Regions from separate parts of the Streptomyces sp. NPDC059454 genome, predicted to be linked through region 2. Evidence: riboswitches for the same ligand, from Rfam matches in the RefSeq annotation. Region 2 holds a riboswitch; each other region holds the start of a gene.

The links. Region 2 has a riboswitch for cyclic di-AMP ahead of ACFXAE_RS16795 (M23 family metallopeptidase). Riboswitches for the same ligand answer to the same signal wherever they lie in the genome.
Region 1: it holds a riboswitch for cyclic di-AMP, as region 2 does, so the genes downstream of both, ACFXAE_RS11085 (M23 family metallopeptidase) here and ACFXAE_RS16795 (M23 family metallopeptidase) in region 2, are expected to answer to the same signal.
Region 3: it holds a riboswitch for cyclic di-AMP, as region 2 does, so the genes downstream of both, ACFXAE_RS02075 (NlpC/P60 family protein) here and ACFXAE_RS16795 (M23 family metallopeptidase) in region 2, are expected to answer to the same signal.
Region 4: it holds a riboswitch for cyclic di-AMP, as region 2 does, so the genes downstream of both, ACFXAE_RS07285 (transglycosylase SLT domain-containing protein) here and ACFXAE_RS16795 (M23 family metallopeptidase) in region 2, are expected to answer to the same signal.

Annotation. Positions count from the first base shown of each region.
Region 1 covers NZ_JBHYVC010000011.1:121,446-128,580, reverse strand. The annotation lists gene ACFXAE_RS11095 (M16 family metallopeptidase) at 1-467, shown strand, start outside; gene ACFXAE_RS11090 (M16 family metallopeptidase) at 464-1,852, shown strand; cyclic di-AMP (ydaO/yuaA leader) riboswitch at 2,054-2,217, shown strand; gene ACFXAE_RS11085 (M23 family metallopeptidase) at 2,230-3,003, shown strand; gene ACFXAE_RS11080 (GntR family transcriptional regulator) at 3,181-3,876, shown strand; gene ACFXAE_RS11075 (HPr family phosphocarrier protein) at 4,027-4,308, opposite strand; gene ACFXAE_RS11070 (GNAT family N-acetyltransferase) at 4,509-7,135, shown strand, end outside.
Region 2 covers NZ_JBHYVC010000021.1:12,886-20,020, forward strand. The annotation lists gene lhgO (L-2-hydroxyglutarate oxidase) at 1-100, shown strand, start outside; gene trmB (tRNA (guanosine(46)-N7)-methyltransferase TrmB) at 146-982, shown strand; gene ACFXAE_RS16790 (PrsW family intramembrane metalloprotease) at 1,012-2,349, shown strand; gene ACFXAE_RS16795 (M23 family metallopeptidase) at 2,442-3,461, opposite strand; cyclic di-AMP (ydaO/yuaA leader) riboswitch at 3,474-3,631, opposite strand; tRNA gene ACFXAE_RS16800 (tRNA-Met) at 3,943-4,016, opposite strand; gene ACFXAE_RS16805 (dihydrofolate reductase family protein) at 4,080-5,213, opposite strand; gene ACFXAE_RS16810 (response regulator) at 5,291-5,950, opposite strand; gene ACFXAE_RS16815 (HAMP domain-containing sensor histidine kinase) at 5,981-6,976, opposite strand.
Region 3 covers NZ_JBHYVC010000002.1:155,295-162,429, reverse strand. The annotation lists gene ACFXAE_RS02095 (PspC domain-containing protein) at 1-1,277, opposite strand, end outside; gene ACFXAE_RS02090 (PspC domain-containing protein) at 1,457-2,749, shown strand; gene ACFXAE_RS02085 (LuxR C-terminal-related transcriptional regulator) at 2,746-3,489, shown strand; gene ACFXAE_RS02080 (hypothetical protein) at 3,726-4,079, shown strand; gene ACFXAE_RS02075 (NlpC/P60 family protein) at 4,134-5,312, opposite strand; cyclic di-AMP (ydaO/yuaA leader) riboswitch at 5,320-5,476, opposite strand; gene pcrA (DNA helicase PcrA) at 5,732-7,135, shown strand, end outside.
Region 4 covers NZ_JBHYVC010000007.1:105,589-112,723, forward strand. The annotation lists gene ACFXAE_RS07270 (glycosyltransferase) at 1-728, opposite strand, end outside; gene ACFXAE_RS07275 (GNAT family N-acetyltransferase) at 755-1,825, opposite strand; gene ACFXAE_RS07280 (HAD family hydrolase) at 2,048-2,920, shown strand; gene ACFXAE_RS07285 (transglycosylase SLT domain-containing protein) at 2,884-3,354, opposite strand; cyclic di-AMP (ydaO/yuaA leader) riboswitch at 3,360-3,528, opposite strand; gene ACFXAE_RS07290 (polyprenyl synthetase family protein) at 4,110-5,120, shown strand; gene ACFXAE_RS07295 (outer membrane lipoprotein carrier protein LolA) at 5,362-6,582, shown strand; gene ACFXAE_RS07300 (ABC transporter ATP-binding protein) at 6,624-7,135, shown strand, end outside.

The DNA.
Region 1 (7,135 bases), on a different contig from region 2:
ACCGCACGGCCGTGGCCGCCAACTTCGGCCTGCTGCGGCTGGCCGGGACGCCCTCCCTGGGCTGGCTGGACGTGAAGACGTCCGGCGACGTGGAGGTGCCGGTCATCGAGACCGCCATCGACGAGGAGCTCGCCCGGTTCGCCGAGCAGGGCCCCACGGCCGAGGAGATGGAACGCGCGCAGGCCCAGTTGGAGCGCGAGTGGCTCGACCGGCTCGGCACGGTCGCGGGCCGGGCCGACGAACTGTGCCGGTACGCCGTCCTGTTCGGCGACCCGCAGCTCGCCCTGACCGCCGTACAGCGCGTCCTGGAGGTGACGGCGGAGGAGGTGCAGGAGGTCGCCAAGGCGCGCCTGCGCCCCGACAACCGCGCGGTGCTCGTCTACGAGCCGGTCGCCGCCGAGGCAGAGGACACCGGGGAAGCCGCCGCGGCCGCCGGCACCGACGAGAACGAGGAGGCGGCGAAGTGACCGAGCTCGCCACGATGGACTTCCACCCGCAGCCGCAGGCGGGCGACGCCAAGCCCTGGGCCTTCCCGGCCCCCGAGCGCGGCACGCTCGACAACGGTCTGACCGTGCTGCGCTGCCACCGCCCCGGCCAGCAGGTCGTCGCCGTCGAGGTGCTCCTCGACGCGCCGCTGGAGGCCGAGCCGGCCGGTCTCGACGGTGTCGCCACGATCATGGCGCGGGCCTTCTCCGAGGGCACCGACAAGCACTCCGCCGAGGAGTTCGCGGCCGAGCTGGAGCGCTGCGGCGGCACCCTGGACGCGTACGCCGACCACCCCGGCGTCCGCCTCAGCCTGGAGGTCCCGGCCTCGCGGCTCACCAAGGGACTCGGTCTGATCGCCGACGCCCTCAGGGCGCCCGCGTTCGCCGACAGCGAGGTCGAGCGGCTGGTCCGCAACCGCCTCGACGAGATCCCGCACGAGCTGGCCAACCCCTCCCGCCGCGCCGCCAAGGAGCTCTCCAAGGAGCTGTTCCCGGCGAGTGCGCGCATGTCGCGTCCGCGCCAGGGCACCGAGGAGACGGTCACCGGCATCGACTCCGCGGCCGTACGCGCCTTCTACGAGAAGCACGTCCGCCCCGCCACGGCCACCGCCGTGGTCGTCGGTGACCTCACCGGCATCGACCTGGACGCGCTGCTCGGCGACACACTGGGCTCCTGGACCGGCTCCTCGGCACAGCCGCGGCCCGTCCCCCCGGTGGTCGCCGACGACACCGGCCGCGTCGTGATCGTGGACCGTCCCGGCGCCGTCCAGACGCAGCTGCTGATCGGCCGTATCGGCCCCGACCGGCACGACCGCGTGTGGCCCGCGCAGGTGCTCGGCACGTACTGCCTGGGCGGCACCCTCACGTCCCGCCTGGACCGCGTGCTGCGTGAGGAGAAGGGCTACACCTACGGCGTCCGGGCGTTCGGGCAGATCCTGCGGTCCGCCCCGGACGGCACGGGTGCGGCGATGCTGGCCATCAGCGGCTCCGTCGACACCCCGAACACCGGCCCCGCCCTCGAGGACCTGTGGACGGTGCTGCGCACGCTCGCCGCGGAAGGGCTCACCGACGACGAACGCGATGTCGCCGTGCAGAACCTCGTGGGTGTGGCGCCGCTCAAGTACGAGACCGCCGCGGCGGTCGCGAGCACCCTGGCCGACCAGGTCGAGCAGCACCTGCCCGACCACTACCAGGCCGACTTGTACCGGCAGTTGGCCGCGACCGGCACCGTGGAGGCCACCGCGGCCGTCGTGAACGCCTTCCCGGTGGACCGTCTGGTGACCGTCCTCGTCGGTGACGCGGCGCAGATCAAGGCGCCCGTCGAGGCCCTCGGGATCGGTGAAGTCACCGTCGTGGCGGCCGAGTAGGAGCCGCGAAGGCGCACGCGCGCGTGGGGCCCTGGTGACACGAAGGTCACCAGGGCCCGCTTGTGCCCGAATCGGGGCGGAAGTTGCCTGTCTGCCCTGTGGGATGCGCTACAAAAACCGGGATTCGTTTGAGGACGGGGGGACGGCCCGCTTAGCGTCATCCGGGCTGTTCGTCGGGCAGTGCGCCGCATCCGCGGCACCGGACAGCCATCGCCGAGTCCCCGTACGGCGCGAGCCAGGGGAGCCGGGGACCCGTGCAGTCCCTGGGGTGAATCGGACGCCCGCGCGTGTCGCGAGGGGGTCCGTAGGAGACCTTCCTGCTCCGAACCCGTCAGCTAACCCGGTAGGCGAGAGGGAAGGAAAGGACCAGCCTGTACATGGCGTTCACCCGCGCCCCGGGCAAGCACCGTCGTCCCAGCCGGACGCAGCGCGGCACCGCCCGCGCGGCGGGCGTCGCGGCGCTCACCACCACCGGCGTCGTCGGTTCCCTCGCGGCTCCCGCACTCGCCGCCGAACCCGCCGCCGCGCAGACCGGCCTCACGCCCGTCGTCACCCTGGGCGACGCGGTCGCCGACCGGATCGACGCCCAGGCGGCCGCCCAGCACGAGGCCGCCCGGGAGGCGGCCGAGGCCGCCGCACGGAAGGCCGCCGAGGAGACCGCGCGCGAGAAGGCCGCCAAGGCGGCGGAGGAGGCCCGCGCGGAGAAGGAGCGCGCCGCGCGTGAGGCCGAGCGTGAGCGCCTCAACACCTTCGTCTCCCCGATCCCCGGCTCGTACGTCTCGACCAGTTACCAGGCCGGCAGCTCGCTGTGGTCCTCCGGCAGCCACACCGGTGTCGACTTCCACGCCGCGAGCGGCACCCCCGTCCAGTCGGTCGGCATCGGCACCGTCGTCGAGGCCGGCTGGGGCGGCTCGTACGGCAACCAGGTCGTCATCAAGATGCACGACGGTACGTACACCCAGTACGGTCACCTGTCGTCCATCGGCGTCTCCGTGGGCCAGCAGGTCGCCGCCGGGCAGCAGATAGGCGTCTCCGGCGCCACCGGCAACGTCACGGGCGCGCATCTGCACTTCGAGGCCCGTACGACCGCCGAGTACGGCTCCGACCTCGATCCCGTCGCCTACCTCCGTGCGCACGGGGTGAACCTCTGACCCGACCGCTTCCCGATGCCCCGGCTCCCCGAGCCGGGGCATCGGTGTTTCCGGGGGCCTGTCCAAAAAATATGCATGGATTCCGGTCCGCCGTCGTGAATTCCCGCTGATTGGAATAGAGTCACGGAACACACGTCAATCGTCGACGTTTCACGGGGATTAAGCCGGAGGTCGGTCATGCGTATTCCCGCGCACTCGGTGTGCACGGCGATCCGGGACGACATCGTCGCGGGTGTCCACGAGCGCGGCGGCCGGCTCACCGAGGAAGTACTCGCCCGCCGTTACGGTGTCTCCCGCGTCCCCGTCCGGGAGGCGCTGCGCACGCTGGAGGCCGAGGGATTCGTGGTGACCCGGCGGCACGCGGGCGCGTGCGTCGCGGAACCCACCGAGCAGGAGGCCGCCGACCTGCTGGAGATGCGCATGCTCCTCGAGCCGCTCGGCGCCTCCCGCGCGGCCCAGCGCCGCACCGAGGCCCATCTGAAGGTGCTGCGCGGCCTGGTCCGGCTGGGGCAGGAACGCGCCCGCCAGGGCAGCAGCGACGACCTGCGCTCCCTGAGCGGCTGGTTTCACGAGACGCTCGCCCAAGCCACCGGCAGCCCGGCACTGACCTCGACGCTGACCCAGCTGCGGCACAAGATCGCCTGGATGTACACCACCGAGGGGCCGCCCGACCCGGTCGGGTACTGGGCGGAGCACGGCGCGATCGTGGACGCCGTGGCGCGCGGCGACGGTGACCGCGCGCGGTCCGTCACGGCACTGCACACCGAGCGCGCGAGCGCCGGGCACCGCCTGCGTTTCGTCTCCGGCGCCGGCCGCGCGGACCGTGTGAGGAACTCGCAACATCCTGTAAACATGCCGAGCCTTCGGCATTAACACAGGTGCCGTATACAAAGAGGGTTCATTTCTCGGGGGTTATCTCTGCTGCCCGTAAAGGGAAAAGCAAAAGGCCCGCCCGGTGGTCCGGGCGGGCCTTTCGGTTGCGGTGCGTGTCGGTGAGGAGACATTCCCGCACCCCATACGTGCTCAGACGGTCTCGGGGAGCTCCTCGAGACCCTCGGAGACCAGCTTCGCCAGCCGGTCCAGGGCGGCGTCGGCGCCCTCGGCGTCGGACGCGAGGACGATCTCCTCGCCGCCCTGGGCGCCCAGGCCCAGCACAGCCAGCATGGAGGCCGCGTTGACGGGGTCGCCCCCGGCCTTGGCGATCGTCACCGGGACGCCTGTGGCCGTGGCGGCTCGGACGAAGATGGAAGCGGGGCGGGCGTGGAGGCCCTCGGCCCAGCCGACGTTGACGCGGCGCTCAGCCATGTGTTGCTGCCCTTCGGTGTTCAGGGTTGTCTAGACCAGTTTCCCACATCGTGAAGCGTGCCCGGAGCGTGTACCGGAGCGTGCCCGAAGTGGCATCCGCTCCCGCTCCCGGCGACAGCCGGACCGCGGCCTCGGCCCGGCTGTCGTCCACCACAGACTGCCTCGCGCCGTTGTCGTACGCGAGCCGTAGTCTGGGGCCCATGCAGATCTCGTCGGACCGGCACGAGTATCCCGCCCACTGGGAGGCCGACGTGGTGCTGCGCGACGGCGGCACCGCGCGCATCCGCCCCATCACCGTTGATGACGCCGAGCGCCTGGTCAGCTTCTACGAGCAGGTGTCGGACGAGTCGAAGTACTACCGCTTCTTCGCGCCCTACCCTCGCCTGTCCGCCAAGGACGTCCACCGCTTCACGCACCACGACTTCGTGGACCGGGTGGGACTCGCGGCCACCATCGGCGGCGAGTTCATCGCCACCGTACGCTACGACCGCATCGGCGCCGACGGGACGCCCGCCTCGGCGCCGGCCGACGAGGCCGAGGTCGCCTTCCTCGTACAGGACGCCCACCAGGGCCGGGGCGTAGCCTCCGCCCTCCTCGAACACATCGGTGCCGTCGCGCGCGAGCGCGGCATCCGCCGGTTCGCGGCCGAGGTGCTGCCCGCCAACACCAAGATGATCAAGGTGTTCACCGACGCCGGGTACACCCAGAAGCGCAGCTTCGAGGACGGCGTGGTCCGCCTGGAGTTCGACCTCGAACCCACCGACCGTTCCATGGCCGTGCAGTACGCGCGCGAACAGCGTGCCGAGGCGCGCTCCGTGCAGCGGCTGCTCGCCCCCGGCTCGGTGGCCGTCGTAGGGGCCGGCCGCACACCCGGCGGCGTGGGCCGCAGCGTCCTCGACAATCTCCGGAACACCGGCTTCACCGGCCGGCTCTACGCGGTGAACAAGGCGTTGGGGGAGGGGGAGAAGGAGCTCGGCGGGGTGGCCGCGTTCCGCTCGGTGCGGGACATCGACGGGCCCGTCGACCTCGCGGTCGTCGCGGTGCCCGCCGAGCGCGTCCCCGAAGTCGTCACCGAGTGCGGCGAGCACGGCGTGCAGGGGCTCGTCGTCGTCTCCGCCGGCTACGCCGAGTCCGGCCCCGGGGGCCGCGACCGCCAGCGCGCCCTCGTACGGCAGGCGCGCTCGTACGGCATGCGGATCATCGGCCCGAACGCCTTCGGCGTCATCAACACCTCCCCGGACGTACGGCTGAACGCCTCGCTCGCCCCCCAGATGCCCCGCCCGGGCCGGATCGGACTGTTCGCCCAGTCCGGCGCCATCGGCGTCGCCCTGCTGTCCCGCCTGCACCGGCGCGGCGGCGGCGTCACCGGCGTCACGGGCGTGTCCACCTTCGTGTCGTCCGGCAACCGGGCAGACGTCTCCGGCAACGACGTCCTGCAGTACTGGTACGAGGACCCCGACACCGACGTCGTCCTGATGTACCTGGAGTCCATCGGCAACCCCCGCAAGTTCACCCGCCTCGCCCGCCGGACCGCGGCGGCGAAGCCGCTGGTCGTGGTCCAGGGCGCACGCCATGGAGCGGGTCCCCGGGGGCACGCCGTACGGGCGACCCGGCTGCCCCACGCGACGGTGTCCGCGCTGCTGCGGCAGGCCGGGGTGATCCGCGTGGACACCATCACCGAACTGGTCGACGCGGGCCTGCTGCTCGCCCGCCAGCCCCTGCCGGCCGGGCCCCGGGTGGCGATCCTCGGCAACTCCGAGTCCCTGGGCCTGCTCACCTACGACGCCTGCCTCGCCGAAGGGCTGCGTCCGCATGCCCCGCTGGACCTCACCACCGCCGCCTCGGCGGCGGACTTCCACGCGGCGCTCTCCCGCGCGCTGGCCGACGACACGAGCGACGCGGTCGTCGTGACGGCGATCCCGGCGGTGGGGGAGGGCTCGGTCGGCGACGCGGCCCTGGCCCAGGCCCTGCGCTCGGCCGCCGCCGCGACCCCGTCCAAACCCGTCCTGGTGGTCCACGTGGAACTCGGCGGCCTCGCGGCGGCCCTGTCGGCCGCCACCAGCACGGCCCCGCAGGCCCCGGCGGTCCCGGCGCCACAGCCCCGGGCGGACGCCGCTTCCGCGACGGCCCCGCCGCTCCCCGAGGGCGCCCACCTCATCCCCGCCTACCCCGCTTCCGAGCGTGCCGTCCGGGCGCTCGCCCAGGCCGTCGCGTACGCGCAGTGGCGGCGGGACGCCGCCGAGCCCGGCAAGGTGCCCGAGTACGACGACATCGACCAGCGGGGCGCCGCCGCCCTCGTCGACGGACTGCTCTCGCGCGGGCAGGGCCTCGCCCTCGGCACCGCCGAGACCTGCGACCTGCTCGGCACCTACGGCATCCACGTCCACCGCGCCCTCCCCGCCCCGGACCCCGACGCCGCCGCCGAGGCCGCGCGCACCCTCGGCCACCCCGTGGCCCTCAAGGCGACCGCCCCCCATCTGAGGCACCGCGCCGACCTGGGCGGCGTCCGCCTGGACCTGGCCGACGAGGAGCAACTGCGCCGGGCGTACAGCGAGTTGACGGAGCTGTTCGGCACCCCGGAGGAGCTGCGCCCCGTGGTGCAGCGGATGGCACCGCGCGGTGTCGACACCGTCGTACGAGCGGTCATCGACCCCGCCGCCGGAGCCGTCCTGTCCTTCGGGCTCGCCGGGCCCCCCTCGCAGCTGCTCGGGGACATGGCGCACCGGCTGATTCCGGTCACCGACCGGGACGCGACCTCACTGGTGCGATCGATCCGGACCGCCCCGCTCCTGTTCGGCTGGCGCGGCTCGGCACCGGTCGACACCCC
Region 2 (7,135 bases):
CGTGCTGAACGCCCCCTCACCGGCGGCGACGGCATCCCTGCCGATCGGCCGCGAGGTCGCGCGGCGGGCACTGGCGGCGCTGGAGACAGCGGGGCGCTGAGGGCACGGCGGCCGTTTCCCGCGCCCCCGTAAAATCGACAGCATTGTGTCTGACTCCGTGAACGTCTCCGAAGCCCCGCACCCGGCGCACACACCCGGTGTGCCGATCCCCCACACCCGGACCAAGGGGGAGCCCCGGTTCCCGGACGGGCCGAAGGCCGATCCCGCCGGATCGCACTTCGAGCGGCGGATCCGGAGCTTCCAGCCGCGGCGCAGCCGGGTGACCGCCGGACAGGCGGACGCCCTGCAGCGGCTGTGGCCCGCCTGGGGCTTCGACATCGACGGCAGCCGGCGCCTCGACCTCGCGGAGTTCTTCGGCAACGACCACCCCGTCGTCCTGGAGATCGGCTTCGGCATGGGCGAGGCGACCGCGCGGATGGCCGCCGCCGACCCGGCCACCAACATCCTCGCCGTGGACGTCCACACACCCGGCCAGGGCAATCTGCTCAACCTCGCCGACCGGCTCGGACTGACCAACGTACGGGTGGGCAACGGTGACGCGATCATCCTGCTGCGCGAGATGCTCGCCCCCGGCTCGCTCGGCGGGCTGCGCGTCTACTTCCCCGACCCCTGGCCGAAGAAGCGGCACCACAAGCGGCGGCTGATCCAGCCGGAGTTCCTCACCCTCGCCGCGACCCGCCTCGCGCCGGGGGCGGTGCTGCACTGCGCCACCGACTGGGAGCCGTACGCGGAGCAGATGCTGGACGTGCTCACCGCACACCCCGGCTTCGAGAACACCCGGGCGGACGGCGGTTTCGCGCCGCGTCCCGCCTTCCGGCCGCTCACCCGTTTCGAGGGGCAGGGACTGGAGAAGGGTCATGTCGTGAACGACGTGCTCTTCCGCCGCGTATCGCGGGACGAGCAGGCAGCAGACCGAGCCTGATACAGCCCCGCCTCGTTAGGGTCGATCCCGTGGCCACCAGCCCTCCGTACCCGACGCCTCCCGGCGCCGCCCCCGGTGGAGCGCCGCGGCCTGCGCACTGGTGGCAGCGGCCCTGGGTGCGGTACGGGGCGCTGATCACGCTGCTCACGCTCTCCGGGCTGGTCATCCTCGCGCTGGTCAGGGAGCAGACCGGGACGCGGGGGTTCCTGGTCGGGCTCGGTCTCGCCGTCCTGCCCGTGCCGCTGCTCGTCGCCGCCTTCCGGTGGCTGGACCGGGTCGAGCCGGGACCCTGGCGGAACCTGCTGTTCTCCTTCGCCTGGGGTGCCTGTGCGGCGGCGCTGATGGCGATCGTCGCGAACAGCTTCGCCACCCGGTGGATAGCGACGGCGACCGCCGACCCGGCCGGCGCCGACACCCTGGGCTCGACCGTCATAGCGCCGGTGGTGGAGGAGTCCGCGAAGGCCGCGGCCGTCCTGCTGGTGTTCCTGTTCCGCAGACGCGACTTCACCGGGATCATCGACGGCGTGGTGATAGCCGGGGTCACCGCCACCGGCTTCGCGTTCACCGAGAACATCCTCTACCTCGGCACCGCCTTCGGCACCGACCGGCTCACCGGCGACAGCGGCATCGCCTCGGTCACCGCGGCGACCTTCTTCGTCCGCATCGTCATGTCGCCTTTCGCGCATCCCCTGTTCACCGTGCTCACCGGGATCGGCTTCGGCGTCGCCGCGCTGTCCACGGACCGGCAGCGGGCCCGGCGCGTACTGCTGCCGCTGTGCGGACTGCTCCTCGCGATGGGCATGCACGCGCTGTGGAACGGCTCCTCGGCACTCGGCCGGTACGGCTTCCTCGCGGTGTACGCGGCGTTCATGGTGCCGGTGTTCGGGCTGCTGACCTGGCTGGTGGTGTGGACGCGGCAGCGGGAGCTGCGGACCGTGCGGGCGGAGCTGCCCGCGTACGTGGCCGCCGGATGGCTCGACGCGACGGAGCCGTTCGCACTGGGCTCGATGCGGGCGCGGCGCGTCGCCCGGCAGTACGCGCGCCGCCGCGGCGGGAAGGCGGCGGCGCGGTCGGTCGCCGCGTACGAGGCGTACGCGACGTCGCTGGCGTTCCTGCGGCACCGGGGGCGGCTCGGGCGGGCGGGGCCGGACTTCGTCACGCGGGAGCGGGAGCTGCTGCTGGAGCTGTGGCACCGGCGGGGAGCGGCCCGGCCGGCCCTGGAGCACGCGGCCCGTGTCACCGCGCCCCGGGTCCCGGTCGCCGCGGCGCCGTGGGCGGTGTACGGCGGGTACGGGAATCCGTCGTACGGGCACCCGTCGTACGGGCACCCGTACACCGCGTACGACTCGGACGCCCGCCGGTCCTGACGGGTCCGCACCGCCCCGGAGAACACCTGACCGGCAGCCCTGACGTCGGGGGGTCGTCGTCGGGACTGCCGGGGTTCAGGAAGCGGCGGGGCTCAGGGGGTGAGGCCCTTGTCGCGCAGCCACGCCATCGGGTCGATGCCCGAGGCGGAGCCGCCGGGGTGGACCTCCAGGTGGAGGTGGGCCCCGGTGGAGTTGCCGGTGGAGCCGACGCGGCCGATCACATCGCCGGTGTTGACCTTCTGGCCGACGCTGACGCTGATGGAGGACTGGTGGGCGTACCAGATCTCGGTGCCGTCGTCGAGCGTGAGCACGGTCTTGTAGCCGTAGGAGCCGTCATAGCCGGCGGAGGTGATCGTGCCGGTGTGGACGGCCTTGATCAGCGTGCCCGTGGGGGCGGCGAAGTCGAGGCCGGTGTGCTGGCCGGAGGACCAGTAGGCGCCGGCCTGACCGAAGGTCGAGGTGATGGTGTACGAGGAGGTCGGCAGCGCGTACTGCTTGGCCAGCTCGGCGAGGCGCTCGGCCTCGGCCTTCTGCCTGGCCTCCTCCTCCGCCTTCTCCTTGGCGGCCTCGGCCTTGGCCTTGGCCTCCTTCTCCGCCTTGGCGGCGGCCTCGGCGGCCTGCTTCTCGGCGGCGGCGACGGCCTCGGCCTGGGCCTTGCTCTCGGCCTGGTCCTGCTGCTGCTCGACCTGCGCCATGATCCGGGCGCGCAGTGCCTCACCGGCGTCGGCGGCGCCCTGCTCGGTGTCGACGGTGGTCATGCCGAGGGTGCTGAGGGGGGTGGACGATCCCTCGGGGGTTTCCTCGTCGGAGATGAGGGAACCCACATTGGGGAGGTCGGGCACGGAGATCGAGACCGGCGGCTTGCCGGTCTGGGCGCTGGCCATGCCGCCGGCACCGACGGCCGCGATGACGCCGACGCCCAGGACGGTGGAGCTGCGGGCGAGTCCCCCGCCGCGCTGCTTGGAGACGCGATGCCGGCCGCGCACGGGGCGAAGGGACTCCGCGGTGGGGTTCCACTCCTCGAAAGGGCCCTCGTCGGTGTGGCCGGCGCCGTAGGCGAAGGTGTCGCTCGGCTTGAACGGGGCCTCGGGGGCAGGCGGGTTGGACGCCACGTGGGCGCGCTCCTTTCCTTCCGTCTTCGCCTACCGGGTTAGCTGACGGGTTCGGAGCGGGAAGGTCTCCTACGCGCGTATACGCGCCGTGTTGCCACGGCGGTATCCGCGTGATTCACCCCATGGTGGTGGTTCCCCGGTTCCCTTGCGGGATTCGGCGCGTGCGCACGGAGCCGACTTCTGTGACGGCTGGGACGACCGCGCTGCGTTATCGAACGTTAATAGACGCGAGGGCCTGATTCCAAGCTGTTCCTCTTGATCATTAACGATTTCCACGGGGACTTAAGCGCCACGAGCGGCCAAAAACGGGCGAGTTGACCGCGCCCCGAACCCCGGACGGTTTCTGACCGTGCGTCAATTGTCATGCGCTGCGGGGTGGATCGCTCACGTTGAGTGAGAACGGGGAGCGGGGGAACGGGGAGCGGGGGAACGGGAAACACCGAGGGCCGGAATCCTTTGGATTCCGGCCCTCGGCCTTCAGTAGCGGGGACAGGATTTGAACCTGCGACCTCTGGGTTATGAGCCCAGCGAGCTACCGAGCTGCTCCACCCCGCGTCGTTGAAACCAGTGTACGCCATCCGCGGGACATGGCGCACACCCATTACGGGCGGCCCGGTTTCAGCCGCCGAGCAGGTGGCCGTTGGGGGCCTTGGCGCGGTCCTCGTGCTCCGGCAGGACGACGACGACGGCGCCTCCGGCCGCCAGTACCGCGCTGCCGTCGGCTCCCGGCACGAACGTGTCCGGCTCGCGCCAGGCCGTGACCACCCGCCGTACCCCCGCGTCCAGGATCAGCCGGGCGCAGGGCGCCGGCCGGGACGCGCGGCGGGCGCAGGGTTCCAGGCTGGAGTACACGGTGGCGCCGGCGAGCCGGGGGTCCGTGGGATCGGCCTTGGCGAGCGCGGCCTCCTCCGCGTGCACCACCGGGTCGGCGCCCTCCCGGGAGTGGCCGCGCGCCAGCTCCGTACCGTCGGCGGCCACCACGACCGCGCCCACGCTGAACGCCGTCTTGGAGGGCGGGCACTCGGCGGCCAGCTCGCAGGCGAGGGCCAGCCAGTGGTGGTCGGCGGCGGAGGGCAGCGGGCCGGTGCCAGGGGCGGTGGGCTCGTAGCGCATCAGGACGACGTCGCCGATCGGGCGGGTTTCCACCAGCCGCAGCCGGCCGCCCTGGTAGGAGCCGGGGCCGAAGAGGCGGGGGGCCTCCGGGGCGCCGACGAACAGCGGGGCGAGGACCAGCTGGAGCTCGTCGGCCAGTCCTTCGGTGAGGAGCTGGGTGTGGATCGTGCCGCCGCCCTCGACCATGAGCCGCCGGACCCCGCGCTCGGCGTGCAGGTGCTCAAGGAGCCGCCGCCAGTCGAGTTCGGTGCCGAGCGGGACGACGTCGGCGGCGAGACCGAGGGCGTGGGCGCGCCCGGCGCCCTCGTCGGTCGTGTAGAGGACCTTCTCGCCGCCGGTGTGCCAGAACCGGGCCGCCGGGTCCAGGTCGCCGGAGCCGCTGACGGTGACCTTGAGCGGGTACTCGGCCCGGCCCCCGGCGAGGCGGGCGGCGCGCCGCTCGGGCGAGTTGACCAGCAGCCGGGGGTTGTCGGCGCGGATCGTGCCGGCGCCGACCAGGATGGCGTCCACGGATGCCCGTACCTCGTCGACCCGGTCGAAGTCGGCCGGGCTCGACAGCAGCAGCCGCTCGGGGCCGGTGTCGTCCAGGTGGCCGTCGAGGGAGACGGCGGCGGACAGCAGGACGTACGGGTGGGGCATCGGTTCCTACTCCCAGGGGGCGGGCGGGCCTGCGGGGGTCCAGTCTGACAACGGGCGCGACCGGCCCGGGTACCGGTTCAGGGCTCGATCAGCCCCACGCGGATGGCGTACCGGGTGAGTTCCAGGCGGTCCTTCAGGCCGAGCTTGGCCAGCAGGTTGGCGCGGTGCCGCTCCACGGTCCTGGGGCTGATGACGAGGAGACCGGCGATCTGCTGCGAGGTGTGGCCCTCGGCGACCAGCTTCAGGATCTCCTCCTCCCGGTCGGTGATCGCCTTGGACGGCAGGGTGCGGCCCTCCCGCACGAGGTCGAGGTAGTGGTGGATGAGGGCGTTGACGGCGCCTGGGTAGAGGAACGGCTCGCCGCGCATGGTGGCGTGGCAGGCCTCGACGAGGTCGCGGTCGGCGACGGACTTCAGGACGTAGCCGGAGGCCCCGGCGGCGAGGGCCTCGAAGAAGAACTGCTCGTTGTCGTACATGGTCAGGATGAGGACGCGCGTCTCCGGCAGGTCCCGGGAGATCTCACGGGCCGCCTGAAGACCGGTCCGGCGGGGCATCGCGATGTCGAGAATGGCCAGGTCGGGGCGGTGCTCACGGGCCTGTTCGAGGGCTTCGGCACCGTCGGCGGCCTCGGCGGCGACGGTCAGATCCGGTTCGCCGTCGAGGATGAGGCGAACCCCCCGGCGGACCAGCGCGTGGTCGTCGGCGAGCAGGATGCGGGTGGGGGCCGGGTCGGTCATGTGTCAGCGTTTCCGGTCGGGGGACGTCGGTCACGGGGGCGGGGCGTGCGCGGATTCCCGTACGGGGACGAGGGCGTGTGCGGGGAAACGGGCCGGGACGGGAACGGCCAGGCGTACCTCGGTGCCGCCGCCGGCGGCGTGGTCCACGGTCAGCCGGGCGCCGACCAGCAGGGCGCGCTCCCGCATCCCGCGGATGCCGGCGCCCTCCTGGGCAACGCCGATGCCGCGGCCGTCGTCGCGGACGCGGAGTTCGACACCGCCGGGCACGCGGTGCAGGGCGAGCTCGGCGCGGCGGGCCCCGGCGTGGCGGACGGTGTTGGTGAGGCCCTCCTGGGCGACCCGGTAGATGACCAGTTCCGTCTCCCGGTCCAGTTCGGGCAGGTCCGCGTCGAGGCGGTGCCGGACGCTCAGCCCGGGTCCGCCGAACTCGGTGGCGAGGGCCCTGAGCGCGCTGGCCGGCCCGAGCTCGTCCAGCACCCCGGGGCGCAGCCGGCGGGCGATGCGCCGGATCTCCTCGAGACTCGCCCGGGTGGTCTCCTGCACCTGGCGCAGTTCCTCGCCCAGGCCGGGCGGGGCGTGGTCGGCGGCGCGCTTGAGCTGGAGCAGTACGGCGGTCAGGGACTGGCCGACCTCGTCGTGCAGTTCGCGGGCGACGCGACGGCGCTCGGTCTCCTGCGCGGACAGGGCGCGGGCGCTGCTCGTGGCGCGCTCGTCCTCCAGCCGGTCCAGCATGGTGTTGAACGTGGTGATCAGCTCGGCGATCTCGCCGCGCCCGCCGACCGCGGGGCGGTGTCCGGGGCGGAGCAGGTCCGTCGTCGTCATCGCGCGGGCCAGGCGCCGCAGCGGGGCGAGACCCACGCGGAGCAGCAGCGCGTTGGCGACGAGCATGGCGGCCAGCCCCACCGTGAGGACCGCGGCCTCGGTGAGCAGCACCGGCGTGGACACCGTGACGGGCCCCAGCAGCAGGGCCGTGGCCACGGTGAGCACGACGGCGTTCAGCAGGAAGATCCGCCAGAACAGAGGCACCCGTACCGCCTCCTCGCCGTCGGCCGCTCGCCACGGGCTCCCGGTGCGGGGGAGCCGACGGCCCGCGGTCCGGGGGCGCGGCGCGGGCCGTCACCCCCAGCCTGTGCGCCGGTCGAGCCTCGCGCCATCGGTGACAGCCCCCATTTTCCCCCGGAACCA
Region 3 (7,135 bases), on a different contig from region 2:
GCCGGCGGCTCCAGGGTCACCTCCTTGTGCTTGCCCGGTGCCACGTCCACGTCCTTCCTCCTGTCGCCCGGCAACTGGATGTCACCCACTCCCACATCGACGCTCAGCCTCACGGTCACGTCCCTGGGCACGATCACGTGGATCCGGCCCAGGCCGACATCGGCCCGTGTCGAGACGGTTCCGTCCGCGGGGACGCGTATCGCCGACAGGTCCAGGAGGCCTTCCCCGGCGCCCAGGTCGTAGGCCGGGCGTATCTGCGCGACCGAGGCCGGCTCCCAGGTCGTGTGCGTCCACTCGGTGCCGATGTCCTTGGGCAGGGCGGCCGACCCGGCGAGCAGGCCCGCCGTGACGACCGCCAGGATGATCGATCCCGCCCCGGTGCGGCCGAGGAACGCGCTGACGGCCACGCCGATGCCGAAGACGGCGAGCGCGCAGGCGAGACCGGTCTGCAGGCTGGTGCCGAGCGGGTGTTGCTCCCACGTCAGTTTGGTGCCGAGACCTCCGGCGAGCAGGGCGAACAGGAAGATCCAGCCGCCGGTCCCGCGGGGGCCGCGCGGCGTCGGCGGCCGGCGGAGCGGCGCGTACGCGGTGCCGCGGGTACCGGTGCGGGGGTCGAGGCTGATGTCGACGGCGGCGGCGATGTCCATGGCGCGGGAGTCCTGGGGGCCCCACAGATAGCCCGTGCCCCCGACGTGTGTGCCGTCCTTGACGATGGGATCACGCCACCACGACGGGAAGGCGGAGGGGGCCGGCGGTGCCTGGGGCTCCGGCGGGGCGTCGGCCACGGCCTGGGCGGCTATGTGATCGGGGCTGGGCGCACCGCGCCGCCGTGACCAGTACCCGGCGCCGGCGAGCAGCAGGGACAGTATGACGGCGAAGCTCAGCACCCCGTCGTTGCTCAGCATGGTGAGGAAGACGCCGCAGCCGACCAGCGCGAACAGCACGGCCGTCAGGGTGTGGCCGTCGACCCGGCCGGTCAGCAGCCGGCGGATCTCGTTCTCCTCGTCGTCCTCGTACGGGACGAAGAGCCAGGTGAAGCCGTAGAAGATGAGGCCGATGCCGCCGGTGGCGGACAGGACCGCGAGCGTGATCCGGAAGATCACCGGGTCCATGTCGCACTGCCGGCCGAGCCCCGCGCACACCCCGCCGAGCATCTGGTGCCGGCGGTCGCGCCGGAGGCGTCCGCTGTCGTCGGCCCGCTCCGGTGGCGGGTCGGCCGCTCCCCCCGGGGCGGAGACGGGTCCCGGATCCGTCGCGGCGTGCTGGTGATCGGTCATGGGTCCATGGTGACGGGCGAGCCGCCGCGGCGGCAGTCGGTACGACCCTGGCCGGACCCTGATATCGGCCCCCGAAGGAGGCCGGGGGAGCGTTCGGCGGTCCCGGCCCGTGGAGATCAGGGGAGTCTCCGGGGCCGACCCTGATGCTCCGGTACTTCGGGCGTGTGACCATCAGTGGCATGTCGGAAGCCGCAGCAGCGCCCGTAGCCGAGCCGCGGCCGCCGCGCAAGCTCTACCGCAGCAGCGACGGACGCTGGCTCGGTGGTGTGGCGCGAGGGCTCGCGGGACACCTCGGGCTGCCCGTGATCTGGGTACGTCTCGTCTTCGTCGGTCTGTTCATGGCCGACGGTCTCGGTGCGCTGCTGTACGCCGCGTTCTGGTTCTTCGTACCGCTGGGCGTCGGCGGGGTGGACGCGCAGAAGCCGCCCTCCCTGGTGACGACGGAGACCTCGCCGGACGGCCGGCGCAGACTCGTCACCCGGAAACCGGACAAGGGCCAGATCGTCGCCCTGCTCCTCATGGTCGTGGTGGCCATGATCTTCGTGGGCAATGTGAACCTGACCAACGGCGCCAGGGCCTACCTCTGGCCGACCGTGCTGGTCGGTGCGGGCGTCGCCCTGGTCTGGCGGCAGGCGGACAACGCCCGCCGGGCCCGCTGGATGGAGGTCGGCCGCCGCCGGCGCACGGTCACGCTGCTGCGGGCCGTGGCCGGTGTGCTCCTGGTGACGGCGGGGGCCTCGGGCATCTTCGTCCTGCGGGGCTCCGGCAGCCACCTCGGCTCGGTGCTCCAGGCGGCCCTCGCGGTCCTCGTCGGCATCACCCTCCTCGCAGGCCCCTACCTCGTGCGCATGACACAGGACCTCTCCGAGGAGCGCCTGATGCGCATCCGGGCCCAGGAACGCGCGGAGGTCGCCGCCCATGTCCACGACTCGGTGCTGCACACCCTCACCCTGATCCAGCGCAACGCGGACAACGCGGGCGAGGTGCGTCGCCTGGCCCGGGCCCAGGAGCGCGACCTGCGCGCCTGGCTCTACAAGCCGGAGGGCAACGGCAAGGACGAGGACGACGAACCCACCACGCTCGCCGAGGCGGTGAAGCGCAACGCCGCCGAGGTGGAGGACAAGCACGGTGTCCCCCTCGAGGTCGTGGTCGTCGGCGACTGCCCGCTCGACGAGAGAATCGGTGCACAGATGCAGGCCGCGCGCGAAGCGATGGTCAATGCCGCCAAGTACGGTGGCGAGGGAGGCGCGGTGCAGGTCTACGCCGAAGTCGAGGGAAGGACGGTCTTCGTGTCCGTCCGGGACCGCGGCCCCGGCTTCGACCTGGACTCGATACCCGCCGACCGCATGGGCGTCAGAGAATCGATCATCGGCCGCATGGAGCGCTACGGCGGCACGGCGCGGCTGCGCGCGGTGCCGGACGGCGGCACGGAGGTCGAGCTGGAGATGGAAAGGGCGGAGAAGACGTCATGAGCGAGCCGACCGAGGTGAACGGAACGACGGGAGCGGCACAGGGAGCCGAGTCCGCGGAATCGGCCGCCGGTACCGCCGGGCGTCATGTGCGCGTCGTCCTCGTCGACGACCACCGCATGTTCCGCACGGGCGTCCAGGCGGAGATCGGGCAGACCGAGCAGACCGGTGTCGAGGTGGTCGGCGAGGCCGCCGACGTCGACCAGGCGGTCACGGTCATCACCGCCACCCGGCCCGAGGTGGTCCTGCTCGACGTGCACCTGCCCGGTGGCGGCGGTGTCGAGGTGCTGCGCCGCTGTGCCCCGTTGATGGGTGACGCCGAGCAGCCGGTCCGTTTCCTTGCCCTGTCCGTGTCGGACGCGGCGGAGGACGTGATCGGGGTGATCCGGGGCGGTGCCCGCGGATACGTGACCAAGACGATCACCGGGACCGACCTGGTCGACTCGATCTTCCGGGTGCAGGAGGGGGACGCGGTCTTCTCGCCGCGTCTGGCCGGCTTCGTCCTGGACGCCTTCGCCTCGACCGACGCCCCGCCGGTCGACGAGGACATGGACCGCCTCACCCAGCGCGAGCGGGAGGTACTACGGCTGATCGCCCGGGGCTACGCCTACAAGGAGATCGCCAAGCAGCTGTTCATCTCGGTGAAGACGGTCGAGTCCCACGTCTCGGCGGTCCTGCGCAAGCTCCAGCTGTCCAACCGCCACGAACTGACCCGCTGGGCGACGGCGCGGCGGCTGGTCTGAGCGGGCCGTTCGGACCACGCGCGTGGCGCCTGCGAAGGGCATCTCGCCGGGAGCCGCGCGGCTCCGGTGGCGGGTTGTGCGGAAGTGGCGTGAGCGGACCCGTCGGGGGACCACAAGTGGCAGGGGCCCTGCTCCGGCTTCGTCGTCTTCGCTCAGGGTGATGACCGATGTGCCGGAGGAAGGACGGATGAGGGCGCCGGAGTGCTACGCGGCGGCTATGGCTAGGCTCCGGCCTCATGGACGTACTCATCCACCTCTTCGTCGGTCTGCACATCATCGGCATCGCGTCGCTCCTCGGCGGTTTCCTCACCCAGATGAAGGCGATGGGCGCGGGCACCGCCCGGTTCGTCCCCGCGATGCTGCACGGTGCGCTGACGATGCTGGTCACCGGTGTGGTCCTGGTCGGCCTCAACCAGGCCCAGGACTACTCCGTCGACAACATCAAGATCGGCGTGAAGCTGGCCCTGCTGATCGTGATCCTCGGCCTGGTCTATGTGAAGCGGGACGAGGAGAGGGTGGACAAGGGCCTGTTCGGCCTGGTCGGCCTGCTGACCGTGACGAATGTCTTCATCGCGGTGCTGTGGACCTGATCGCCTCCGCCCGGCGCCGCGTGCAGGGGCGCCGGGCTCCGTCCCCCGAGCAGGTCAGGCGGGGCGCACCACGCTGTGGATCGAGGACTCGCCGTCGTAGAAGATCGACTCCTCGCGGACGTACGTGCCGGGCTTCGGCGCGTGGATCATCATCCCGTTGCCGATGTAGATGCCCACGTGGGTGACATCGTCGTAGAAGAAGACCAGGTCACCGGGGAGGGCCTGGGAGACGGGGACCGTCGTGCCCGCGTCGACCTGGTCGTAGGTGGTGCGCGGGACGGTGACGCCGGCGGCCTTCCACGCGGCCTGGGTGAGGCCTGAGCAGTCGTAGGAGCCGGGGCCGGTGGCGCCCCAGACGTACGGCTTGCCGATCTGCGCGCGGGCGAAGGCGAGGGCCTTCTCGGCCTTGGTGGCGTATGAGGAGTCGGTGGACGGCGTGGTGGCCGAGCCGGAGGACCCCGAGGAGCTGCCCGACGTGCCGTCGTCCTGCTGAGCGGCGGCGGCCTCCTCCTGGGCCTTCTGCTGCTCCGCCTGCTGCCGGGCGAGCTCGGCGGCCTTGCGGGCGGCCTCCTTCTGCTTCTTCTTCTCGATCGCCGCGAGCCGTGCCTTCTCCTCGGCGGTCAGCTTCGACATCAGCGCGCGGGCGTCGGCGAGCTTCTTCTGGACGGTGGCCTTGGCCGTCTTCAGGTCGCCCTGGGACTCGGTGAGCGTCTCGAGGCTCTCGGTGGCCTCCTGGCGCTTCTTCATCGTCTCGGACTGCTGGGTGACGTAGTCGTCGACCGCTTCCTTCTGGCGGCCGGTCATCCGGTCCATCAGCTGGGACCGGTCGAAGAAGTCCTGCGGGGTGTCCGCGAGCAGGAAGGTCGCGGTGTCGGGGACACCGGAACCGGTCCGGTACTGGGCGGCGGCGAAGGTGCCCAGCTCCTCCCGCGCGTCGTTGAGCTTCTGGGTGCGCTTGGCCACGTCGTCGAGGAGGGTGCCGACCTGCTTGCGCTGCTTCGCGGTCTTCTCCTTGGCCGCGTTGTACTTCTCGGTCGCCGACTCCGCCTGGCGGTAGAGGTCGTCGACCTTCTTCTCGACCTCCTCCAGGCTCGGCCTGCCGTCGTCGGAGGGGGCGGCGGTGGCCGTCTGGGACAGCAGGGCCACGGAGGTCAGCGCGGCCGTGGCGAGGGCCGGGGTCCGTATGCCTGCCACGCGCGTGCCGGGGATGCGCGACTTGCGGTGCGACGCCAAGGGAGGCGACTCCTTCCAGTGCTCCGCCTACCGGGTTAGCTGTCGGGTTCGGGCGGGTGCTTGGAAGGGTTGCCCTACGGCCGCTCCGCGAGGGAGTGGGCCGATTCACCCCAAGGTTTCGGTGGGTCCCCGGCTCCGGCTGCCGTGATCGGCAGTGACGGACTCGGCGGAGGCCGCGCGGCCCGGCGAGGTTCGCCGGTGGGGGTCGCACGGCCCGCCCGCACCGTAGCCAACTGGTGTGGTCCCTGTGAAGGTTGATGGGTGATATGCCCGATACATTTTCGTGACCTTGCGTGTGGCGTCACGCAGGGTGAGATGATGGTTCTGGAGGGTGCGTGTTCTGCCCCGGCTGCCGGAATCCGGGGATGTTCCCGGGGCGGCCCCGGGTTGTCGGTGGAGCGCCCTAGACTCGGAGAGCGATGAGCAGCCTCTTTGACGACAGCTTCCTGGCAGACCTCCAGGCCCGGCGGGGCCCCGCGGAGGAGCCCCCGCCACCACCCGAGGACGAGCACGTACCGGAGCAGATCCCGGACGACCTGTTCGGCGGGAGGTTCGACGTGCCGCCGGACAGGGACACCCACTACCGCGACGGCGCCCCGCGCCCGGTGATCGACGCCGCCGCGCTCCTCGAAGGGCTCAACGACAACCAGCGCGCCGCCGTCGCCCACTCCGGCTCCCCGCTGCTCATCGTGGCCGGCGCCGGCTCCGGCAAGACCCGCGTGCTCACCCACCGCATCGCCCACCTGCTGGCCGAGCGGCACGTCCACCCGGGCCAGATCCTCGCGATCACCTTCACCAACAAGGCCGCGGGTGAGATGAAGGAGCGCGTCGAGCAGCTCGTCGGCCCGCGCGCGGGCGCCATGTGGGTCATGACGTTCCACAGCGCGTGCGTGCGCATCCTGCGCCGCGAGAGCAAGAAGCTCGGCTTCACGTCGTCGTTCTCGATCTACGACGCCGCCGACTCCAAGCGTCTGATGGCCCTGGTCTGCCGGGACCTCGACCTCGACCCCAAGCGCTTCCCGCCGAAGTCCTTCAGCGCCAGGATCAGCAATCTGAAGAACGAGCTGATCGACGAGGAGGACTTCGCCGCCCGGGCCGCCGACGGTTTCGAGAAGACCCTCGCCCAGGCCTACGCCATGTACCAGTCACGCCTGCGCGAGGCGAACGCCCTCGACTTCGACGATCTGATCATGACGACGGTCAACCTGCTCCGCGCCTTCCCGGACGTCGCCGAGCACTACCGCCGCCGCTTCCGGCACGTCATGGTCGACGAGTACCAGGACACCAACCACGCCCAGTACGCCCTGGTGCGTGAGCTTGTCGGCACCTCCGGGCACCCCGCCGACGTACCGCCCGCCGAGCTGTGCGTGGTGGGTGACGCCGACCAGTCGATCTACGCCTTCCGCGGCGCGACGATCCGCAACATCCTCCAGTTCGAGGAGGACTACCCGGACGCGACCACGATCCTGCTGGAGCAGAACTACCGCTCCACGCAGACCATCCTGAGCGCGGCCAACGCCGTCATCGAGCGCAACGAGTCCCGCCGCCCCAAGAACCTGTGGACCAACGCCGGCACGGGCGCGCGGATCACCGGGTACGTCGCGGACACCGAGCACGACGAGGCCCAGTTCGTCGCCGACGAGATAGACCGCCTCACGGACGCGGGCGAGGCGAAGGCGGGTGACGTCGCCGTCTTCTACCGCACCAACGCCCAGTCCCGTGTCTTCGAGGAGATCTTCATCCGCGTTGGCCTGCCCTACAAGGTCGTCGGCGGCGTCCGCTTCTACGAGCGCAAGGAGGTCCGGGACGTCCTGTCCTATCTG
Region 4 (7,135 bases), on a different contig from region 2:
GGGTCGTACGTCGTCGGCGTGAAGCCCTTGGCGAAGCCGCCGTGGCTCTCCAGCAGGACCTGGGCCGGAGTGCGCAGCCGGGCGGGCAGGATCAGGCCGGTGGCGCAGCCGAGCCGGGGGTCGGCGGCGAAGGGCGCGGTCAGTTCGGTGAGCCAGCGGGGGTCGGCGACCACGTCGTCGTCGGTGAACGCGACGACCTCGCCCCGGACTTCCGTCAGCCCTCTGTTGTGCGCGACGGCGAGTCCGGGCACCGGCTCGCACACGTACCGCACCCGCTCGCCGTACTTGCGTTCCACCAGCTCACGGGTCTCGTCGGTCACGGGCGCGTTGTCGACGACGACGACCTCGAACCGCGGATGCTCCTGGGCGAGCAGGGAGTCCAGGGCCCGGGCGAGCTGCCCGGCCCGCTCCCGGGTGGCCACGACGACCGAGGCGTACGGCGGCTCCCCGCCGCCCCTCACCTCCACGGCCCCCGGCACCGCTTCGGAGGCCGCCTCCGTCAGCACCGCCCGCGGGTCCGCGTCCTCCGGTACCTGTACCAGCAAGGTCCCCACCGGGCGGCCTGCCCGTCTGACCAGCAGGAAAACCTCTCCGTGGGTCACCGGCGGGCTGCCCGGGCCGGGTCTCAGCACGGCCTCGGCACCGTCCAGGTCCAGTTCGGCGACCTGCACCGCGCCGATGGCCAGGAACCGCCGTATCTCCTCCTGCGTACGCGCTCTTCGGAACACCTGTCCCCCTCCTCACGCCTCACGACTCACGGCCGGCGCAGCCGTGCCGCGCCCTTCAGGGCCCGCGCCGCCAGCGCCGCCAGGCGCGGACGGGCGCGGACGAAGCCGTGCGCGCGGCGCGCGGGCGCGCGGCTCAGCCAGTGCAGCGCGGCGCCCGTGCCCGGACGGGTCACCGCCCCCTCGTAGACGGCGAGTTCGCCGGTCTTCAGCGAGTCCTTGTACACGGCCGGACCGCGCCCCATGTCGAGCATCCCGATGCCCTCGGCCGCCGCCGCCTCGGCCATCCGCAGATGCAGCACGAGACCGGGCGAGTACTTCGCGAACTCCGGGTCGTACGCCGGGAACCAGCAGGCCAGGACGGACGCCGACCGCAGCCCGAAGTGCGCGGCGACGGGGCGGTTCCCGGCGTACAGGACCGACAGCGTGCCCGTGCACTGGGCGGCCCGGGTCTCGGCGAGCCGGCCCACGAGCCGGGCGATCCACTCCCGCGCGAACCGGTCGCGCCGCCCGGTCCTGCGGTACTGCGCCGACTTCCACTCCATCAGCGCGCGCAGCGCGGCCGGGTCGCGTTCGTCGAAGACGAACCGCACGGCTCCGGCCTGGCGGCCCAGCCTGCGCTCCTTGGCCAGTGTGGTCTTCAGGAACTTGGGCGACCGGGTGCGCAGCACCGACTCGTACGTCTCGTAGCCCTTCTCCACGTCGATGACGTACGTGGCGTGCTCCTCGGCCGCGTACGGCGCGAACAACCGCTGGCCCGCCTCCAGGTTGTCGAAGGCGAAGCTCGACACCGAGCAGCCCCGCAGCAGTTCACCCGCCTCCGGGACGACACCTGGGGCCAGGACCGCGCCCTGGCAGTCCGACACTCCGAGCCCGATCGCCCGGCCCTGCCCCAACACACCCCGCTCGTACGGCAGGAAGCCCGCCGGTTGTGCGCCCGCGTACAGCACGGCGACCCGGGCCCGCGGGCGCACCCGGGCCGCGGTGATGCTGAACTCCGGTTCCATGAAGGGGTTGCGCGGTGCGTCCGCCGCGGCGCGCAGCTCCCGCCAGCGCTCCCGTTCCCCCTCGCCGAGCTCCTCGGGCCTCAGCACGCGCATGCGTCCACTGCTCACCTGACCCCCCGATCAAGTCCCCCCTGGACTCTTGGAAGGTACCGCCCGGGACCAGGTGGACGGTAGATAGCGGACCATGTTCTTGCCAAACGGGGAAAGAGTCCTGAACCGGTCCTTACCCGGCACCGAGAGAAGGGGAACCACACCGAAAGCGAGCGCAAACGGGCACGGTGAATCGGACCGTCGAGTTGTCCGTATTCTCTGATCATGGCCGCACCCACCGATTGCTCGCTCATCGCCACCGACCTGGACGGGACGCTGCTGCGCGGCGACGACACCCTCTCCGACCGGTCCCTCGCCGCGCTCGCGCGGGCGGGGCGGGCCGGTGCGCAGCACCTCGTGGTGACGGGGCGCCCGGCCCCCAGAGTGCGGCCGCTCCTGGACGACCTCGGCTGCACGGGGCTCGCGGTGTGCGGACAGGGCGCGCAGGTGTACGACGCCGGTGCGGACCGGCTGCTGTGGTCCGTGACGCTGGACCGGGAACTGGCGGAGACCGCGCTCGGCAAGATCGAGGCCGAGGTGGGGGAGGTGTACGCCGCGGTCGACCAGGACGGGGTCGACGGGCTGACGCTGATCGAGCCCGGCTATCTGATGCCGCACCCGACCCTGCCCGCGGTGCGGGTCGAGCGGCGCGGGGAGCTGTGGGACCGGCCGATCAGCAAGGTGCTGCTGCGCCATCCGGACCTGTCCGACGACGCGTTGGCGGCGGCGGCCCGGTCGGTGGTCGGTTCGCTGGCCACGGTCACCATGTCGGGGCCGGGCACCGTGGAGCTCCAGCCGTGCGGGGTGACCAAGGCGACCGGCCTTGCGCTGGCCGCCGAACACCTGGGGCTGAGCCCGGCGCGGACGATCGCCTTCGGCGACATGCCGAACGACATCCCCATGTTCGACTGGGCGGCCCACGGCGTCGCCATGGCCAACGCGCATCCCGAGCTGAAGGCGGTGGCGGACGAGGTCACCGCGTCGAACGAGGACGACGGCGTGGCCGTCGTCCTCGAGCGACTGTTCGGCGGGGCGATGACGCTCGCCCGTCAGCGGGTGGCTCAGTACGCGCCGAAGACGTTGTCGATGGAGCCGTAGCGGTCGGCGGCGTAGTTGCAGGCCGCCGTGATGTTCGCGACCGGGTCGTACGGGTCGAAGGCGGTGCCGGGCACGTGGTAGGCCGCGAAGGTCGGGTCGATGACCTGCAGCAGGCCCTTCGACGGGGTACCGGCGGCGGCGTTGGAGTCCCAGTTGTTGATGGCGTACGGGTTGCCGGAGGACTCGCGCATGATGTTGCGGTGGATGGCGTCGTAGCTGCCCGGGATGCCGTGCTGCGCCATGACGTCCAGCGACTCGCGGATCCAGCCGTCGAGGTTGTCCGGGTACGCCGTCACGGAGGCGGCGGTCGTCGTCGGCTCGGTGGTGGCCGCGGAGGCACTGGTCGCGCCGAACAGCGGCAGGGCGACCACGGCGACGCCGGCGACGGCGAGGGAGCGGGCGAGGCGGCGGCGGTGCTGACCGAAAGCAGGCATGTCTGGGTTCCTCTCCTACGCCTGCGAGGTGAGCTGTCGGGTTCGGGCGGGAGAGTGCCCGGCCGTGCCCCTGCGGGCATGGCTTCACCCCTAGCCGTTCCGGCACGTGTCCGGCCCGGCGGCTTACCTGGGTCCCCCGCTCCTGCCGTTCTGAGTGATCGTCGTGGGTTGATCCGGGCGGCGGCAGGATTAGGCGTCCACCCGGCAGGCCCGGAACGTATGCGAGAGCACATGTCGGGAACAAGTGCGGACATCACACAAGGCGCCGTTTGATCTTGCAATGGGGCTTTTGGGATGCTTGATCCTTTGCAGGTGCCAAGGGTCAACTCGGCGCTGTGGGAAGGCTGGAGGCGGGTGGCGGCGGGTGGCGGCCGGTGGCGGGGGTGGTGGATCGCGCGTGACCCACTTCACCGGGGATTCCCTCTGGGTACATTTCTCACCAAGGGGAATTCACTCGGTATTTGCGGCAAATCGGACGTCAGGGCGGGCGGGGTGATCCGCGCGGTGGGCCGCGGCCCGGAAGGCGGGCCGGGGCCGGGTCGAGGAGTGGATTGCCGCGTCCGGGAAAGGCGAGGAATGTCCGTTGTTATCAACCGATCAAAATCACTCCGTTCCTGATCCTCTGCAGCCCTGCCGGTAACCCCGGGCGCTGGCGGTGATCGAAACGTGACCGGATACGCTGACTTGAGTGAAGGCAGCGACCTATCGACATTCCGTGTAATCGCCAGTGGACACCAGCAGACAGGAGACCCCTCGTGACCGTCGTCGGGCCGTTCGGGCTGAGCGTGCGGGACCAGGCTCTGGAAGCCGATGTCCAGGCCGGAATGACGGCTGTCGAGGAAGGGCTGCTCGAGGCCACCAAGAGTGAGGTCCCCTTCATCACCGGGGCCGCCCAGCACCTGGTGCGGGCCGGTGGCAAGAGGTTCCGTCCGCTGCTGGTGATGCTCGCCGCCCAGTTCGGCGACCCCTACGCGCCCGGTGTCGTGCCCTCCGCCGTGGTGGTGGAGCTCACCCACCTGGCCACGCTGTACCACGACGACGTGATGGACGAGGCCGAGGTGCGGCGCGGGGTCGACAGCGCGAACGCCCGCTGGGGCAACTCCGTCGCGGTCCTCACCGGCGACTTCCTCTTCGCGCGGGCCTCGCACATCCTGGCCGACCTCGGTCCTGAGGCCGTGCGGGTGCAGGCCGAGGCGTTCGAGCGGCTGGTCACCGGGCAGATCCTGGAGACCGCGGGACCGCAGGACGGCCGCGACCCGGTCGACCACTACCTCGACGTGCTCGGCGGCAAGACCGGCTCGCTGGTCGCCGTCGCCTGCCGGTTCGGCGCGATGATGTCCGGGGCCGAGGAGACGGTCGTGGACGTGCTGACCCAGTACGGCGAGCGGCTCGGCGTCGCCTTCCAGCTCGCCGACGACGTCCTGGACATCGCCTCCGACTCCCACGAGTCCGGCAAGACCCCCGGCACCGACCTGCGCGAGGGCATCGCCACCCTGCCCGTGCTGCGGCTGCGCGAACGGGCGGCCCGGCTGGGTCTCGCCGACGACATCGCCCTGTGCGAGCTGCTCGACTCCGACCTCACCGACGACGTCCGGCACGCCGAGGCGCTGCGGCTGCTGCGCGCCCACCCCGCGCTGGAGCAGGCCCGCCGGGACACCGTGCGGTACGCCGAGGAGGCGCGCGCGGCGCTGGCCCCGCTGCCGGAGTGCGAGGCGAAGACGGCACTCGTGCAGCTGTGCGACGCGGTGGTGCACCGCGCGGGCTGAACCGGCCCGGACTCCCCGTGACCCCTACGGGGCGGGGGAGGAAACCGCCCCGCGTGTCATACCCCAGCAGTACGTGGAGTTGCGTCCGGGGTCTGACGAATCCGCCTGCCGGATTTGGTCAGATGGACCACGACGGACAACACCACTTCTCACCGATTCGGGTGAGAATGGCGGCTCAGGGTGAGACTGGTGCGAGGTCACGAGACGAAAAGCCGCCGCCGACTACGGAGGTAGGGCACACATGGCACCGTACGAATCCGACGACATGACGACCGCGGGGGAGGCCGACGAGCCGCGCACGCGACGGCGCAGGGCCGCGCGGTACGTCGTCCCGGTCACCGTGATGGGAGTGGCGGCCGCGACCATCGGTCTCGTCCCCGCGATCGCCGACTCCGGCGACCCCGACCTGCCGGAGATCACCGCCGCGCAGCTGATAGAGAAGATCGCGAAGTCGGACGTCGAGCAGCTGTCCGGCACCGTGAAGATCACTACGGACCTCGGTCTGCCGAACCTCGGCGGACTGGAGAGCGGCCTCACGTCCGGCGCCATGGGGCAGGGCGAGGACGGCGGCTCCTCGGCCGACCCGTCCGCCAAGCTCACCGAACTGGCGTCCGGCACGCACACCCTGCGCGTCGCGACCGACGGCCCGGACCGGCAGAAGGTGTCGCTCCTGGAGAACGCCGCCGAGTACAGCCTGATCCACAACGGCGAGGACGTCTGGGGCTACGACAGCGCGTCCAACGAGGTCTACCACGGCACCGTCGACGAGTCCGGCGAGGAGCGGGAGCAGCAGCCCCCGGCCACCCCGAAGGACTTCGCCGAGGAGGCGCTGAAGTCGGTCGACGACACCACGTCCGTGACGGTCGACGGCACCGCCCAGGTGGCCGGCCGGGACGCGTACAAGCTGGTCGTCAAGCCCAGGCAGTCCGGCTCCACGGTCGGCGCGATCAGCATCGCGGTCGACCACAGGACCGGCATGCCGCTGAAGTTCACGCTCACCCCGTCGAGCGGCGGCGCGGCCGTCGTGGACGTCGGCTTCACCGAGGTGAGCTTCGACCGGCCGGCCGCGTCGACCTTCGAGTTCACCCCGCCCAAGGGCGCCGAGGTGACCGAGGACGGCGAGCTGGACCGGGGCCGGGAGCACTCCGGGAAGCCGGAGAACGCCCCGAAGTCCGAGGAGGACCTGGCCAAGGGCCTGGACGGGCTGAAGATGCTCGGCGAGGGCTGGAACTCCGTCGCCGTCTTCGACACCGGCGCCGAGGGCGGCCTGCCCACCGGCGAGGCCGGCGGCGACCTCAGCGGCTTCCTCGGCTCGCTCGGCGACCAGGTCAAGGGCGAGTTCGGCACCGGCACGGTGTTCAGCACCCGCCTGGTGAACGCCCTGATCACCGAGGACGGCAAGGTCTACGTGGGCACCGTCACCAAGGACGCGCTCGTGAAGGCGGCCGACGCGGGGAAGTAAGGCCCCGGGACCTTACGACGTCACAGGGAACGAGGGAGCCGATGGACGAGGCGTCCGCCACGGAGCCGGAGCGGCGCGACAGCGAGACCACGGATGACGGCGTCATCGTCACCCGCGCGCTCACCAAGCGCTACCGCGGCGGACAGCTCGCCGTCGACGGTCTGCACCTGACCGTCCCGGCGGGCAGCGTCTTCGGCTTCCTCGGCCCCAACGGCTCCGGCAAGACCACCACCATCCGCATGCTGATGGGCCTGATCGAACCGACCTCCGGCACGGCGCACGTCCTGGGGCGCCCCATGCCGCGCTCCGCGCGCGCCGTGCTGCCGCACGTCGGGGCCCTCATCGAGGGCCCCGCCCTGTACGGCTTCCTCTCCGGCCGGGACAACCTCCTGCGCTACGACGCCGCCGACCCGACCGCGGACCCGCGCACCCGGCACGCCCGCGTCGCCGCCGCACTGGACCGGGTGGGCCTCACGGCCGCGGCCGGCAAGAAGGCGAAGGCGTACTCCCTCGGCATGAAGCAGCGCCTCGGCCTCGCGGCCGCCCTGCTCCA